Regions from separate parts of the Metabacillus hrfriensis genome, predicted to be linked through region 1. Evidence: a T-box and tRNA genes for the amino acid it is inferred to sense, from the RefSeq annotation. Region 1 holds a T-box; the other regions hold tRNA genes.

Region 1 (4,413 bases):
TGAATTAACGTGTACTTCTTCTTCCCTCTGCGGATAACAGTGAATTTGCCGTCAATGCGGTCGTCTTCTCCAAGGACTTTGTCTGTCTCCTGAATTCGCTCGCCATTGATGTATACTGCTCCATTTGAAACATCTTCTCTTGCCTGGCGTTTTGAAGGAGAAATTTTTGCATTGACAAGCAGGTCGATTAAGCCGATTTCTGCTTCTTCTGATGTAAATGCCGGTACATCTTTAAAGCCCTGCTCAATTTCATCTCCAGTAAGCTCTTTAATGTTTCCGCTGAAAAAAGCCTGAGAGATTTTGATTGCTTGCTCCAAAGATTCTTCTCCGTGTACGAGCTTTGTCATATTCTCGGCAAGCGCTTTTTGTGCAGCGCGTTTTTCTGGTGCATTTGTCAGTTCCTCTTCAAGCTCCGCAATCTCTTCATGAGAAAGGAAGGTAAAGAACTTGATGTATTTAATGACATCGCGGTCATCTGTATTGATCCAGAACTGGTAGAACTCATAAGGAGTCGTTTTTTCTTTATCGAGCCAGATAGCTCCGCCTTCTGTTTTGCCGAATTTTGTTCCATCTGATTTTGTAACCAATGGAACTGTTAATCCGAATGCTTTGGAATTTTCCTCGGATTTGCGGATCAATTCAAGGCCTGCTGTAATGTTGCCCCACTGATCGCTTCCTCCAATTTGAAGCTTGCAGCCTTGGGATCTGTATAAATTTAAAAAGTCATATGACTGCAGAATCATGTAGCTGAACTCTGTGTAGGAAATTCCTGATTCAATTCTTGAAGACACCGTATCCTTTGCAAGCATGTAATTAATACCGAAATTTTTTCCTACATCCCTAAGGAATGTGATCAAATCCATAGATCCAATCCAGTCAAAGTTGTTGGCAAGAGTAGCAGGATTTTCACTTGAGGGATCAAAATCAAGGAAACGGGAAAGCTGACCTTTAATTTTGTTTGACCACTCCTGAACAATATCGGAAGTATTAAGCGTTCTTTCCGCTTTCTTTCCGCTTGGGTCGCCAATTAAGCCAGTTGCTCCGCCGACTAAGGCAATTGGGCGGTGTCCTGCCTGCTGAAAGCGGCGAAGAGTTAAAATCGGAAGTAAATGCCCGATGTGCAGGCTGTCTGCCGTCGGATCGAAACCAGAATATAATTTTACTGATTCCTCTTCTAATAACTTTCTCAGACCTTCTTCGTCTGTCATTTGATTGATTAACCCTCTGAACTGCAAATCATTCAATAATTCACTCATTCTGATTAGCTCCTTTTTTTCATAAAATACAAAAAACACCCCTTCAAAAATGAAGGGGCGTGATTACGCGGTACCACCCTACTTAGGAAAAAGATAAACTGATTCCTATCTCGGCATATATAACGGCATTCTAACCGTCTTTCGCTATTGGGCATTAGCTGCCTTTCACAAAAGAAGCTCCTGGAGGTAATTCATGATTCATCTGTGTGCTGATTTTCATCGACCATCAGCTTTCTAAAACAGGGAGATGTTCACTACTAATTCCATTCAAAGCATTTTCAATTCTAATAAATCTTTTTTACCATATAGAATGTCTCTTGTCAAACGGTTCAACAGCATCTGACAAGATCATACAAAAGTACTGTTTTTATATGATATAATTGAGTGGGTGGATTGTATAGGGGGATGATACATTTATGGATAAATTTAAATCTTGGTACAGCAAATTTATGCCGTACAAACATAGAACAGTAAAAGGGTTTAATATTACATACGGGGTCGTCTGGAACCTAATGCTGATCTTTTTTGTCATCGGTTTAATTGCCGCATCGTTTGGCGGCGGACTCGGCGCAGGGTACTTTGCGTCATTGGTTAAGGATGAACCTCTCCGCACTTATAGTTCCATGAAAAAAGATATTTATAATTACGAAGAAACCTCGCAGATTTATTTTTCTGATTCGGTGTATTTAGGAAAGCTCCGTGCAGATATTGAAAGACAGGAAGTAAAGATTGATGATATTTCAAAGCATGTAAAGAATGCCGTAATTGCTACAGAGGATGAATTTTTTTATGAGCATGACGGGGTCGTCCCTAAAGCGATTATGCGCGCTCTTTTTCAGGAAGTGACAAATTCCTCTAATCGCTCTGGGGGGAGTACACTTACACAGCAGCTGATCAAAAATCAAATTCTCACAGACGAAGTTTCTTTTGACCGCAAAGCAAAAGAAATTCTGCTTGCTCTCCGACTTGAGCGCTTCTTTGAAAAAGAGGAAATCTTGGAGGCTTATTTGAATGTTGCTGATTTGGGCAGAAATGCTTCAGGCCGAAATATTGCGGGAGTTCAGGCCGCTGCACAAGGTATTTTCGGTGTGGATGCGAAGAATTTAACTCTTCCTCAATCTGCTTTTATTGCAGGTCTGCCACAGAGCCCATTCGGCTATACCCCTTTTACAAACAGGGGAGAAATAAAGGAAAATCTAGATGCAGGAACGTCCAGGATGAAAACTGTTCTTAAACGCATGTATGCAAAAGGCTTCATCTCGCAAAAAGAATACGAAGAAGCAGCCACATTTGATTTAAGGAAAAGTCTCGCCAAGGCCAAGCCTTCCTCTTTTGAACAATATCCATGGCTCACCTACGAAATTGAAGAACGCGCCACTGATATTATCTTAACGCAGCTGGCTGAAAAAGACGGCCACAAATTGGACGAACTGAAAAAAAATAAAGAATTGTATGCAGAATACAAAGCCCTTGCTGACCGGAACTTACGTCAAAATGGCTATAAAATTCATACAACCATTCAAAAAGATATTTATGACAAAATGAAAACCATTGCTGAATCGTATGAATACTACGGCAGCGATAAGACGGAAGTGAAGGTAGACAAAGATACCGGGAAGAAAATACAGGTTCAGGAGCCCGTTGAGGTTGGAGCTGTTTTAATTGAGAATAAGACAGGGAAAATCATCAGCTTCGTCGGGGGAAGAAATCATAAAAGAGAACAAGTTAATCATGCAACAGATACTCCCCGATCAAACGGATCGACGATGAAGCCGCTGCTTGCTTATGCTCCTGCAATGGAAACCGGTGCCATTCAGCCAGGTTCAGTACTTGCAGATGTACCGCTGCAAATCGGCGAATGGAACCCTAAAAATTTCGATGGCCGCTTCCACGGATTTACAAGTGCCCGATATGCACTTGAAAAGTCTTATAATATACCTGCCATTAAGTCTTACTTAAAAGTGATAGATCAAAATCCTCTTAATTATTTAAAGAAAATGGGAGTCACAACTATCTCTGAAAATGATGGGGGTCCAGCTACTTCAATTGGCGGACTTACTAATGGCATAACCGTCGAAGAAAACGTAAATGCATTTGCAACATTTGCAAATGAAGGAAAGTTTATCGATGCTTATCTCATTGAAAAAATTGAAACAAAATCAGGCGAAGTCATTTATCAGCACAAATCAAAAGCCGTTGATGTTTTTACACCTCAGACTTCCTACTTAACAATCGATATGATGCGCGATGTTATTAAACAAGGAACAGGTACAGCCGCTAAGAACTATCTGTCATTCAGTGCAGACTGGGCAGGAAAAACAGGAACAAGTCAAGAGTATAAGGATATATGGTTTGTCGGAACGAATCCAAATGTCTCGTTTGGAACGTGGATGGGATACGACACCCCTAAATCTGTTGAAAAAGATTATAAAGGCATGTCCTACAGCCGCAGAAACATTCTTTTATGGTCGAAGCTGATGAATGCAGCCCATGAAGTTAATCCGGGTCTCATTGCACCGAAAGAAACGTTTAAAATGCCCGGCGGAATTGTTCAGAAATCATATTGCGCACTGTCCGGGGATCTGCCTTCTGCCATGTGCCAGCAGGCAGGACTTGTTGCAACAGATCTCTTTAATGCGAAGTTTGTTCCGACAAAAACAGATGACAGCTTAACATCAGGAAAGTATGTTTATGTAAAAGACAGGGCGTACCAGGTGCCCCCTTCTGCTCCTTCTGAATTTGTTCAGCAAGGTGTGATGTTAAAAAAAGAAATTCTGCAAAAGCATAATTTAAGCAGCTTCAGCGATTTAAAAGAACTGCTGCCAAACAAAACAAACTGGGGCAATATCGTTGTAACGGATGGAAATCAGATCCGAGACAACGGATCAGCTCCATCGCAGGTATCCGGAGTAAGAATCAGCGGCGGGCAACTGAGCTGGAACATGAGCGGTGATTCAGATGTAATAGGATACCGCGTTTATGCTGCCGGTAACTTTTCAAAGAATTTCAGAAAAGTAGCAAGCATCCCAGCTTCGAAAAGCCTGTCAGCATCTATTGGCGGTTCACCTGCTGCCTACTATATAGCAGCAGTTGACGTAGCAGGCAAAGAATCACCAGCATCTGCAACTGTAACAAGCGGATCCTATCAAGCTCAGAA
Region 2 (4,413 bases), 1.3 Mb from region 1:
CCGGTATGAGTAGCGAAAGAGGGGTGAGAATCCCCTCCACCGAATGCCTAAGGTTTCCTGAGGAAGGCTCGTCCGCTCAGGGTTAGTCGGGACCTAAGCCGAGGCCGAAAGGCGTAGGCGATGGACAACAGGTTGATATTCCTGTACCACCTCCTCACCATTTGAGCAATGGGGGGACGCAGGAGGATAGGGCAAGCGCGCTGTTGGATATGCGCGTCCAAGCAGTTAGGCTGAGAAGTAGGCAAATCCGCTTCTCATATAAGGCTGAGCTGTGATGGCGAGGGAAATTTAGTACCGAAGTTCCTGATTCCACACTGCCAAGAAAAGCCTCTAGCGAGGTGAGAGGTGCCCGTACCGCAAACCGACACAGGTAGGCGAGGAGAGAATCCTAAGGTGAGCGAGAGAACTCTCGTTAAGGAACTCGGCAAAATGACCCCGTAACTTCGGGAGAAGGGGTGCTTTTTAGGGTTCATAGCCCTGAAAAGCCGCAGTGAATAGGCCCAGGCGACTGTTTAGCAAAAACACAGGTCTCTGCGAAGCCGCAAGGCGAAGTATAGGGGCTGACGCCTGCCCGGTGCTGGAAGGTTAAGAGGAGAGGTTAGCGCAAGCGAAGCTTTGAATTGAAGCCCCAGTAAACGGCGGCCGTAACTATAACGGTCCTAAGGTAGCGAAATTCCTTGTCGGGTAAGTTCCGACCCGCACGAAAGGCGTAACGATCTGGGCACTGTCTCAACGAGAGACTCGGTGAAATTATAGTACCTGTGAAGATGCAGGTTACCCGCGACAGGACGGAAAGACCCCGTGGAGCTTTACTGTAGCCTGATATTGAATTTTGGTACAGCTTGTACAGGATAGGTAGGAGCCTTGGAAGCCGGAGCGCCAGCTTCGGTGGAGGCATTGGTGGGATACTACCCTTGCTGTATTGAAATTCTAACCCACAGCCCTGATCGGGCTGGGAGACAGTGTCAGGTGGGCAGTTTGACTGGGGCGGTCGCCTCCTAAAATGTAACGGAGGCGCCCAAAGGTTCCCTCAGAATGGTTGGAAATCATTCGCAGAGTGTAAAGGCACAAGGGAGCTTGACTGCGAGACCTACAAGTCGAGCAGGGACGAAAGTCGGGCTTAGTGATCCGGTGGTTCCGCATGGAAGGGCCATCGCTCAACGGATAAAAGCTACCCCGGGGATAACAGGCTTATCTCCCCCAAGAGTCCACATCGACGGGGAGGTTTGGCACCTCGATGTCGGCTCATCGCATCCTGGGGCTGTAGTCGGTCCCAAGGGTTGGGCTGTTCGCCCATTAAAGCGGTACGCGAGCTGGGTTCAGAACGTCGTGAGACAGTTCGGTCCCTATCCGTCGTGGGCGCAGGAAATTTGAGAGGAGCTGTCCTTAGTACGAGAGGACCGGGATGGACGCACCGCTGGTGTACCAGTTGTCTTGCCAAAGGCATCGCTGGGTAGCTATGTGCGGAAGGGATAAGTGCTGAAAGCATCTAAGCATGAAGCCCCCCTCAAGATGAGATTTCCCATCACATTAGTGAGTAAGAACCCTGAAAGATGATCAGGTTGATAGGTCTGAGGTGGAAGCGCGGTGACGTGTGGAGCTGACAGATACTAATCGTTCGAGGACTTAACCACAGTCTAATAAAGTGTAAAACCTAAGTGAATCTTGTTATCATACGTTATTTAGTTTTGAAAGAATAACTTCTTTCAAAAAAACACTTGAAATCTTCGGATTTTATAGTATAATAATTTTTGTCATTATGTCTGGTGATGATGGCGAAGAGGTCACACCCGTTCCCATGCCGAACACGGAAGTTAAGCTCTTCAGCGCCGATGGTAGTTGGGGGTTTCCCCCTGCAAGAGTAGGACGTCGCCAGGCTAGCATTATTCCGCAGTAGCTCAGTGGTAGAGCTATCGGCTGTTAACCGATCGGTCGTAGGTTCGAGTCCTACCTGCGGAGCCTTGCTTCCATAGCTCAGTCGGTAGAGCACTTCCATGGTAAGGAAGAGGTCATCGGTTCAAGCCCGGTTGGGAGCTTACATTAAACTAATAAAACGGCCCGTTGGTCAAGCGGTTAAGACACCGCCCTTTCACGGCGGTAACACGGGTTCGAATCCCGTACGGGTCACCATTCAAACTTAAGTCTTAATATGTGAAATATCAAACAATCTTTTATGCGGAGGATTAGCTCAGCTGGGAGAGCATCTGCCTTACAAGCAGAGGGTCGGCGGTTCGAGCCCGTCATCCTCCACCATTAAGACATTGCAGCAGACGACTTTAAAAAGCGAATAAATAGTATTGTATTTCACTATATATGCCGGTGTAGCTCAATTGGTAGAGCAACTGACTTGTAATCAGTAGGTTGGGGGTTCAAGTCCTCTTGCCGGCACCACTTATGTGTGGAGGGGTAGCGAAGTGGCTAAACGCGGCGGACTGTAAATCCGCTCCCTCCGGGTTCGGCGGTTCGAATCCGTCCCCCTCCACCACTTTATTTAGACAAACTTAACTGAATAGTTCTTGTCTAGACTGTAAATAATATGTTTAGTTAACATAAACCTTTTTACGGTCAATTAGAATTTTATAGAATACATAATTGATGGGCTATAGCCAAGCGGTAAGGCAACGGACTTTGACTCCGTCATGCGCTGGTTCGAATCCAGCTAGCCCAGCCATTTCTTGTGCCGATTTCTCAGTCGTTAGAGAACGATCGAGTAATCATTGAAGCGTAGCTTCAGCACATAAATCGAGCCGCTCCTAGAATAATCTTTCTTAGATTAGGGCGTCTTGCAAAACTGAAGAGTGTTTTCTTATAAGGTGCCATTAGCTCAGTCGGTAGAGCATCTGACTTTTAATCAGAGGGTCGAAGGTTCGAGTCCTTCATGGCACACCATTTTGCGGAAGTAGTTCAGTGGTAGAACACCACCTTGCCAAGGTGGGGGTCGCGGGTTCGAATCCCGTCTTCCGCTCCAGAACTTCTTATTTATATCGGGGCCTTAGCTCAGCTGGGAGAGCGCCTGCCTTGCACGCAGGAGGTCAGCGGTTCGATCCCGCTAGGCTCCATCATAAACACCCTGTAAAAACCGTTAGACTTAATGTCTAACGGTTTTTTGTTTAGGAATAATGAAAAAAATTAATTTATGGATACGTGCTTCAATAAAACGTTTATTTATATATGAATTCAATATCCTATCCTTTATGTTATAACAGTTTTCTTGTTGAATATGAGGCTTGCGAGTAGGAGATCAGTTTCCGCAAGTTAGTTCATTATTTTTGCGAGTTGGGCATTCGGGTCTAAATATGAAGTTCAATACACAGCTTAAACTCTTTCATAATTTACAGCAGCTCTGATTAATAATGGCCAACGGCAGCTAGTAACAGGTATTTTTATATCCTTTTTTCATAAAAAAATGAAGTTGCGAGCCAAAAACCCATTTTCGGGAATTGAACACTGATTCGTGCGAGTTGGTTATAGTTTTTCGTTAATTCAAAAACGGCTAATGCGAGTTGGATGGTTTGGATCCAATTTGATGTTTAATTTGTTCAATTCAGATCAGTCATAAAGGTGAAGTAGAAATTCAGAAAAATAATCAAATGACCAGGAAATCAGCTGACTCTACATCATCGTATTAATTATTCCCTGCTATTTTGCCAATTATTTTACAGAAAACTCTGTATATATATACACGATTTTGTCGAGTTGAGTCATGACCCTTTTTATCAGTACAATAGATACAGAGTTTCTTACTAAGGGGGATGATTTACATGAAAGAAAGAATATCAATTATCGGGGTACCAATGGATTTAGGTCAAATGCGCCGAGGTGTGGACATGGGGCCTAGTGCTATCAGATACGCAGGAGTTGTAGAACGACTTGAATGGCTGCAATATGAGATTGAAGATAAAGGTGATATTAAAATTGGACGTCCAAACCGTGAAGAGGATAGCAATTCGTTAAATAATTTAAGAAATTTGAAAGCGGTGTCAGAAGGGAATTTAAAGCTTTCTGAACAAGTTGACGAAGTGATTCAATCAGGTTCGTTTCCACTGGTGCTTGGCGGAGACCACAGTATTGCCATCGGAACACTCGCAGGAGTTTCAAAGCATTATAAAGAACTTGGTGTAATCTGGTATGATGCACATGGAGATCTCAACACAGGCGACACTTCACCGTCAGGCAATATTCATGGGATGCCGCTTGCTGTAAGTATCGGCATCGGCGATGAGACGTTAACGAGAATTGGAGGCTACACTCCTAAAGTGAAGCCGGAAAACATTGTGATTATCGGTGCCCGTTCCCTTGATGATGGTGAAAAGGAATTAATTAAGGAGAAAGGCATTAAAGTATATACAATGCATGAGATTGACCGTCTTGGCATGACTAAGGTAATGGAGGAAACCATTCAATATTTGAAAG
Region 3 (4,413 bases), 1.8 Mb from region 1:
GGACGGAAAGACCCCGTGGAGCTTTACTGTAGCCTGATATTGAATTTTGGTACAGCTTGTACAGGATAGGTAGGAGCCTTGGAAGCCGGAGCGCCAGCTTCGGTGGAGGCATTGGTGGGATACTACCCTTGCTGTATTGAAATTCTAACCCACAGCCCTGATCGGGCTGGGAGACAGTGTCAGGTGGGCAGTTTGACTGGGGCGGTCGCCTCCTAAAATGTAACGGAGGCGCCCAAAGGTTCCCTCAGAATGGTTGGAAATCATTCGCAGAGTGTAAAGGCACAAGGGAGCTTGACTGCGAGACCTACAAGTCGAGCAGGGACGAAAGTCGGGCTTAGTGATCCGGTGGTTCCGCATGGAAGGGCCATCGCTCAACGGATAAAAGCTACCCCGGGGATAACAGGCTTATCTCCCCCAAGAGTCCACATCGACGGGGAGGTTTGGCACCTCGATGTCGGCTCATCGCATCCTGGGGCTGTAGTCGGTCCCAAGGGTTGGGCTGTTCGCCCATTAAAGCGGTACGCGAGCTGGGTTCAGAACGTCGTGAGACAGTTCGGTCCCTATCCGTCGTGGGCGCAGGAAATTTGAGAGGAGCTGTCCTTAGTACGAGAGGACCGGGATGGACGCACCGCTGGTGTACCAGTTGTCTTGCCAAAGGCATCGCTGGGTAGCTATGTGCGGAAGGGATAAGTGCTGAAAGCATCTAAGCATGAAGCCCCCCTCAAGATGAGATTTCCCATCACATTAGTGAGTAAGAACCCTGAAAGATGATCAGGTTGATAGGTCTGAGGTGGAAGCGCGGTGACGTGTGGAGCTGACAGATACTAATCGTTCGAGGACTTAACCACAGTCTAATAAAGTGTAAAACCTGAGTGAAACTTGTTATCATACGTTATTTAGTTTTGAAAGAATAACTTCTTTCGAAAAAAAAAGCTTGAAATCTTCGGATTTCATAGTATAATAATTTTTGTCACTATGTCTGGTGATGATGGCAAAGAGGTCACACCCGTTCCCATGCCGAACACGGAAGTTAAGCTCTTTAGCGCCGATGGTAGTTGGGGGTTTCCCCCTGTGAGAGTAGGACGTTGCCAGGCTAGTGAAAATATTATTCCGCAGTAGCTCAGTGGTAGAGCTATCGGCTGTTAACCGATCGGTCGTAGGTTCGAGTCCTACCTGCGGAGCCATTTTGGAGAGCTGTCCGAGTGGCCGAAGGAGCACGATTGGAAATCGTGTAGGCGGTAACCCGTCTCAAGGGTTCGAATCCCTTGCTCTCCGCCACTACTTATATAAATGGCCCGTTGGTCAAGCGGTTAAGACACCGCCCTTTCACGGCGGTAACACGGGTTCGAATCCCGTACGGGTCACCAATATCATTTTCACTGCGGAGGATTAGCTCAGCTGGGAGAGCATCTGCCTTACAAGCAGAGGGTCGGCGGTTCGAGCCCGTCATCCTCCACCATCTTTACTGAAATAAAGCAGCAAAAAAACTTCATTTATTATTGTCGCGGGGTGGAGCAGTCTGGTAGCTCGTCGGGCTCATAACCCGAAGGTCGCAGGTTCAAATCCTGTCCCCGCAACCAAATGGTCCCGTGGTGTAGCGGTTAACATGCCTGCCTGTCACGCAGGAGATCGCCGGTTCGATCCCGGTCGGGACCGCCATTCTTAATTAAAAAAGAATAAAATGGCTTGGTAGCTCAGTCGGTAGAGCAAAGGACTGAAAATCCTTGTGTCGGCGGTTCGATTCCGTCCCAAGCCACCATTTACACTTAAATGCCGGTGTAGCTCAATTGGTAGAGCAACTGACTTGTAATCAGTAGGTTGGGGGTTCAAGTCCTCTTGCCGGCACCACTTACAGTGTGGAGGGGTAGCGAAGTGGCTAAACGCGGCGGACTGTAAATCCGCTCCCTCCGGGTTCGGCGGTTCGAATCCGTCCCCCTCCACCATTTTATTTAAAGAATATAGGGGTATAGTTTAAAGGTAGAACAGAGGTCTCCAAAACCTCCGGTGTGGGTTCGAGTCCTACTACCCCTGCCAATTTAATTAATCTTATATAGTATAATGGCGGTTGTGGCGAAGTGGTTAACGCACCAGATTGTGGCTCTGGCATTCGTGGGTTCGATTCCCATCAGTCGCCCCATTTTTTACTTAATAGGGTTTTTATTTCTGTTTTGGGCTATAGCCAAGCGGTAAGGCAACGGACTTTGACTCCGTCATGCGCTGGTTCGAATCCAGCTAGCCCAGCCATTTTCAATCTAAAGTCATCTTTGTGCAGCTCCTGCATAAAATACATTACAATGCGATTTGCGGAAGTAGTTCAGTGGTAGAACACCACCTTGCCAAGGTGGGGGTCGCGGGTTCGAATCCCGTCTTCCGCTCCAATAGTTGAGGCGGCATAGCCAAGTGGTAAGGCAGAGGTCTGCAAAACCTTTATCCCCGGTTCAAATCCGGGTGTCGCCTCCAATTTTTATTTATCACCCTTGCCGGGGTGGCGGAACTGGCAGACGCACAGGACTTAAAATCCTGCGGTAGGTGACTACCGTACCGGTTCGATTCCGGTCCTCGGCACCATCTTCATCACAATTTCATTTGCCGGTGTGGCGGAATTGGCAGACGCGCACGACTCAAAATCGTGTTCCTCTGGAGTGCCGGTTCGACCCCGGCCACCGGTATCGAAATTTTATTACTTTCAATTACAAGTGAATTAAGTAATATCAACGTTTAAAAACGTCTCTACAGTTATTGTAGAGGCGTTTTTTTGTTGTCTTTTTATCTTTTTTTCACATGACATCCTCAAATGAAATCGTGTTCCTTAATCGTGTGCACCGTTGAAGGAGGAATTATTATGACAAGGCGTAAGAATGTTTTAAATGATGATGAACTGGCTGTTATTCAAAGTAAGTAAAAGCTTATGTAGAGACATTTAAAGATGCTATTCAATTGTTCATTAAGGATTGCGAATTTCGAAATTTAAGACCTCATACAATTCAATATTACTTGAATGGAATACAAGCATTTTTAAATCAACTTAAAGATCAGGGTATTGATATTACTTTATTGAAACCATCTAACCTAACTGAAGAACATATTAAAAACAATGTGATTCTCTATATGCGTAATTTTAAGGGTAGCAGAATCGGCAGTTACTGGAACTTCTTTTCCTAAGCCGGAGTTGATTTCAGAATGGTTAGCACTTATATTTAATATTCAAATTAAATTATTTAATATTTAAGTTCGCTTTTATAAATTATTTTAAGTTGATATTTGATATTATTAAAAAACGTAGTATAATATGGTTAATAAAAGAAAGGAGCAAAACATGGCATATCCTTTACTCACAAATTGCCCGGTTTGCAGCGAATCATTAAAAATTACAAAGCTACAATGCGGACATTGTCAGACAACAATAGAAAATGAATTTGAAGCTTCAAAACTGTCTGCTTTAGGTCAGGAACAACTGCATTTTATTGAAACTTTCCTTAAATGCCGCGGGAATATAAAAGAAGTGGAGAAGGAATTAGGCATTTCCTATCCAACGGTCAGGGGTAAATTAGATGATATCATTTCCATCCTAGGATATAACGCACAAAAGAAACCGGGAGTCGATAAGAAAAAGATTGTTGGCCTTTTAGAAAAGGGAGAAATTACAGCGGAAGAAGCAATCCGTTTATTAAAAGAGGGGGAAGCAGAATGAAGGATGAAATTTCAAGGGTATTAACGTTGATGGAAGAAGGAAAGATTGATAAAGAAAAAGCGAGTGAATTAATTAATATCCTCCGAGAAAAAGACCAGCCAGAACTTTTTTCATTAAAGAAAGAAGTACCATATGGCAATAAAATATTAAAGATTCGTGTTACCTCTGAAGAAGGTGATAATGTAAATGTGAATTTACCAATTAATCTGGTAAAAGCTGTTTTGAAAGTAGGTACAAATATTGCGGAAAAAATCCCCGAGGCAGAAAAATATGTAAAAGATATTAATGTTGACCTGCTCATCGAGGCAATCGAAAACGAATTGGACGGACAGATTGTTGATATCACCTCGGCTAACGGTGATAAAGTTTTCGTGGTGATTGAGTAGTTTATGTTAAAAGTTAAGGTGAAAGTAAAGGATAAGCGGTTCTCCATTCCCGTTCCTTATGCGGTTTTAAATATGGTTAGTTTGATTATTACTTCAAAGAGAGTTAACCGCATAATTAATAAGGCAATTGAAAAGGATGGCAGTAAATTCAGTTTTCCGGAAATTGAAAGAAAAGATTTAAAACCATTGTTGCAAGGACTTTCTATGCACAAAGGCCTAGTGCTTGTGGAAACCAAATTAAAAGACGGTACCGAAGTAAAAGTGAAGTTGTGAAGCATTATTCGAATAGGGATAATGCTTTTTTAATAGGGGTAGCGTCATGGAGTTGATTTACAA

The links. A T-box is a leader RNA that pairs with one kind of tRNA and senses whether it is charged. The one in region 1 lies ahead of tyrS (tyrosine--tRNA ligase), so its partner is inferred to be a tRNA-Tyr.
Region 2: it encodes a tRNA-Tyr, which carries the amino acid that the T-box ahead of tyrS (tyrosine--tRNA ligase) is inferred to sense. The anticodon was not compared.
Region 3: it encodes a tRNA-Tyr, which carries the amino acid that the T-box ahead of tyrS (tyrosine--tRNA ligase) is inferred to sense. The anticodon was not compared.

The regions. Positions count from the first base shown of each region.
Region 1 covers NZ_CP126116.1:3,924,809-3,929,221, forward strand. The annotation lists gene tyrS (tyrosine--tRNA ligase) at 1-1,256, opposite strand, end outside; T-box leader at 1,307-1,536, opposite strand; gene QLQ22_RS19515 (transglycosylase domain-containing protein) at 1,673-4,413, shown strand, end outside.
Region 2 covers NZ_CP126116.1:170,003-174,415, forward strand. The annotation lists rRNA gene QLQ22_RS00965 (23S ribosomal RNA) at 1-1,634, shown strand, start outside; rRNA gene rrf (5S ribosomal RNA) at 1,763-1,878, shown strand; tRNA gene QLQ22_RS00975 (tRNA-Asn) at 1,888-1,959, shown strand; tRNA gene QLQ22_RS00980 (tRNA-Thr) at 1,964-2,036, shown strand; tRNA gene QLQ22_RS00985 (tRNA-Glu) at 2,056-2,130, shown strand; tRNA gene QLQ22_RS00990 (tRNA-Val) at 2,178-2,253, shown strand; tRNA gene QLQ22_RS00995 (tRNA-Thr) at 2,316-2,391, shown strand; tRNA gene QLQ22_RS01000 (tRNA-Tyr) at 2,401-2,485, shown strand; tRNA gene QLQ22_RS01005 (tRNA-Gln) at 2,597-2,671, shown strand; tRNA gene QLQ22_RS01010 (tRNA-Lys) at 2,814-2,889, shown strand; tRNA gene QLQ22_RS01015 (tRNA-Gly) at 2,894-2,968, shown strand; tRNA gene QLQ22_RS01020 (tRNA-Ala) at 2,987-3,059, shown strand; gene rocF (arginase) at 3,762-4,413, shown strand, end outside.
Region 3 covers NZ_CP126116.1:701,910-706,322, forward strand. The annotation lists rRNA gene QLQ22_RS03575 (23S ribosomal RNA) at 1-848, shown strand, start outside; rRNA gene rrf (5S ribosomal RNA) at 979-1,094, shown strand; tRNA gene QLQ22_RS03585 (tRNA-Asn) at 1,110-1,184, shown strand; tRNA gene QLQ22_RS03590 (tRNA-Ser) at 1,189-1,278, shown strand; tRNA gene QLQ22_RS03595 (tRNA-Glu) at 1,293-1,367, shown strand; tRNA gene QLQ22_RS03600 (tRNA-Val) at 1,384-1,459, shown strand; tRNA gene QLQ22_RS03605 (tRNA-Met) at 1,504-1,580, shown strand; tRNA gene QLQ22_RS03610 (tRNA-Asp) at 1,584-1,659, shown strand; tRNA gene QLQ22_RS03615 (tRNA-Phe) at 1,684-1,759, shown strand; tRNA gene QLQ22_RS03620 (tRNA-Thr) at 1,773-1,848, shown strand; tRNA gene QLQ22_RS03625 (tRNA-Tyr) at 1,859-1,943, shown strand; tRNA gene QLQ22_RS03630 (tRNA-Trp) at 1,961-2,034, shown strand; tRNA gene QLQ22_RS03635 (tRNA-His) at 2,062-2,137, shown strand; tRNA gene QLQ22_RS03640 (tRNA-Gln) at 2,170-2,244, shown strand; tRNA gene QLQ22_RS03645 (tRNA-Gly) at 2,304-2,378, shown strand; tRNA gene QLQ22_RS03650 (tRNA-Cys) at 2,387-2,460, shown strand; tRNA gene QLQ22_RS03655 (tRNA-Leu) at 2,480-2,568, shown strand; tRNA gene QLQ22_RS03660 (tRNA-Leu) at 2,589-2,669, shown strand; gene QLQ22_RS03670 (DUF2089 domain-containing protein) at 3,317-3,691, shown strand; gene QLQ22_RS03675 (hypothetical protein) at 3,688-4,077, shown strand; gene QLQ22_RS03680 (hypothetical protein) at 4,081-4,350, shown strand.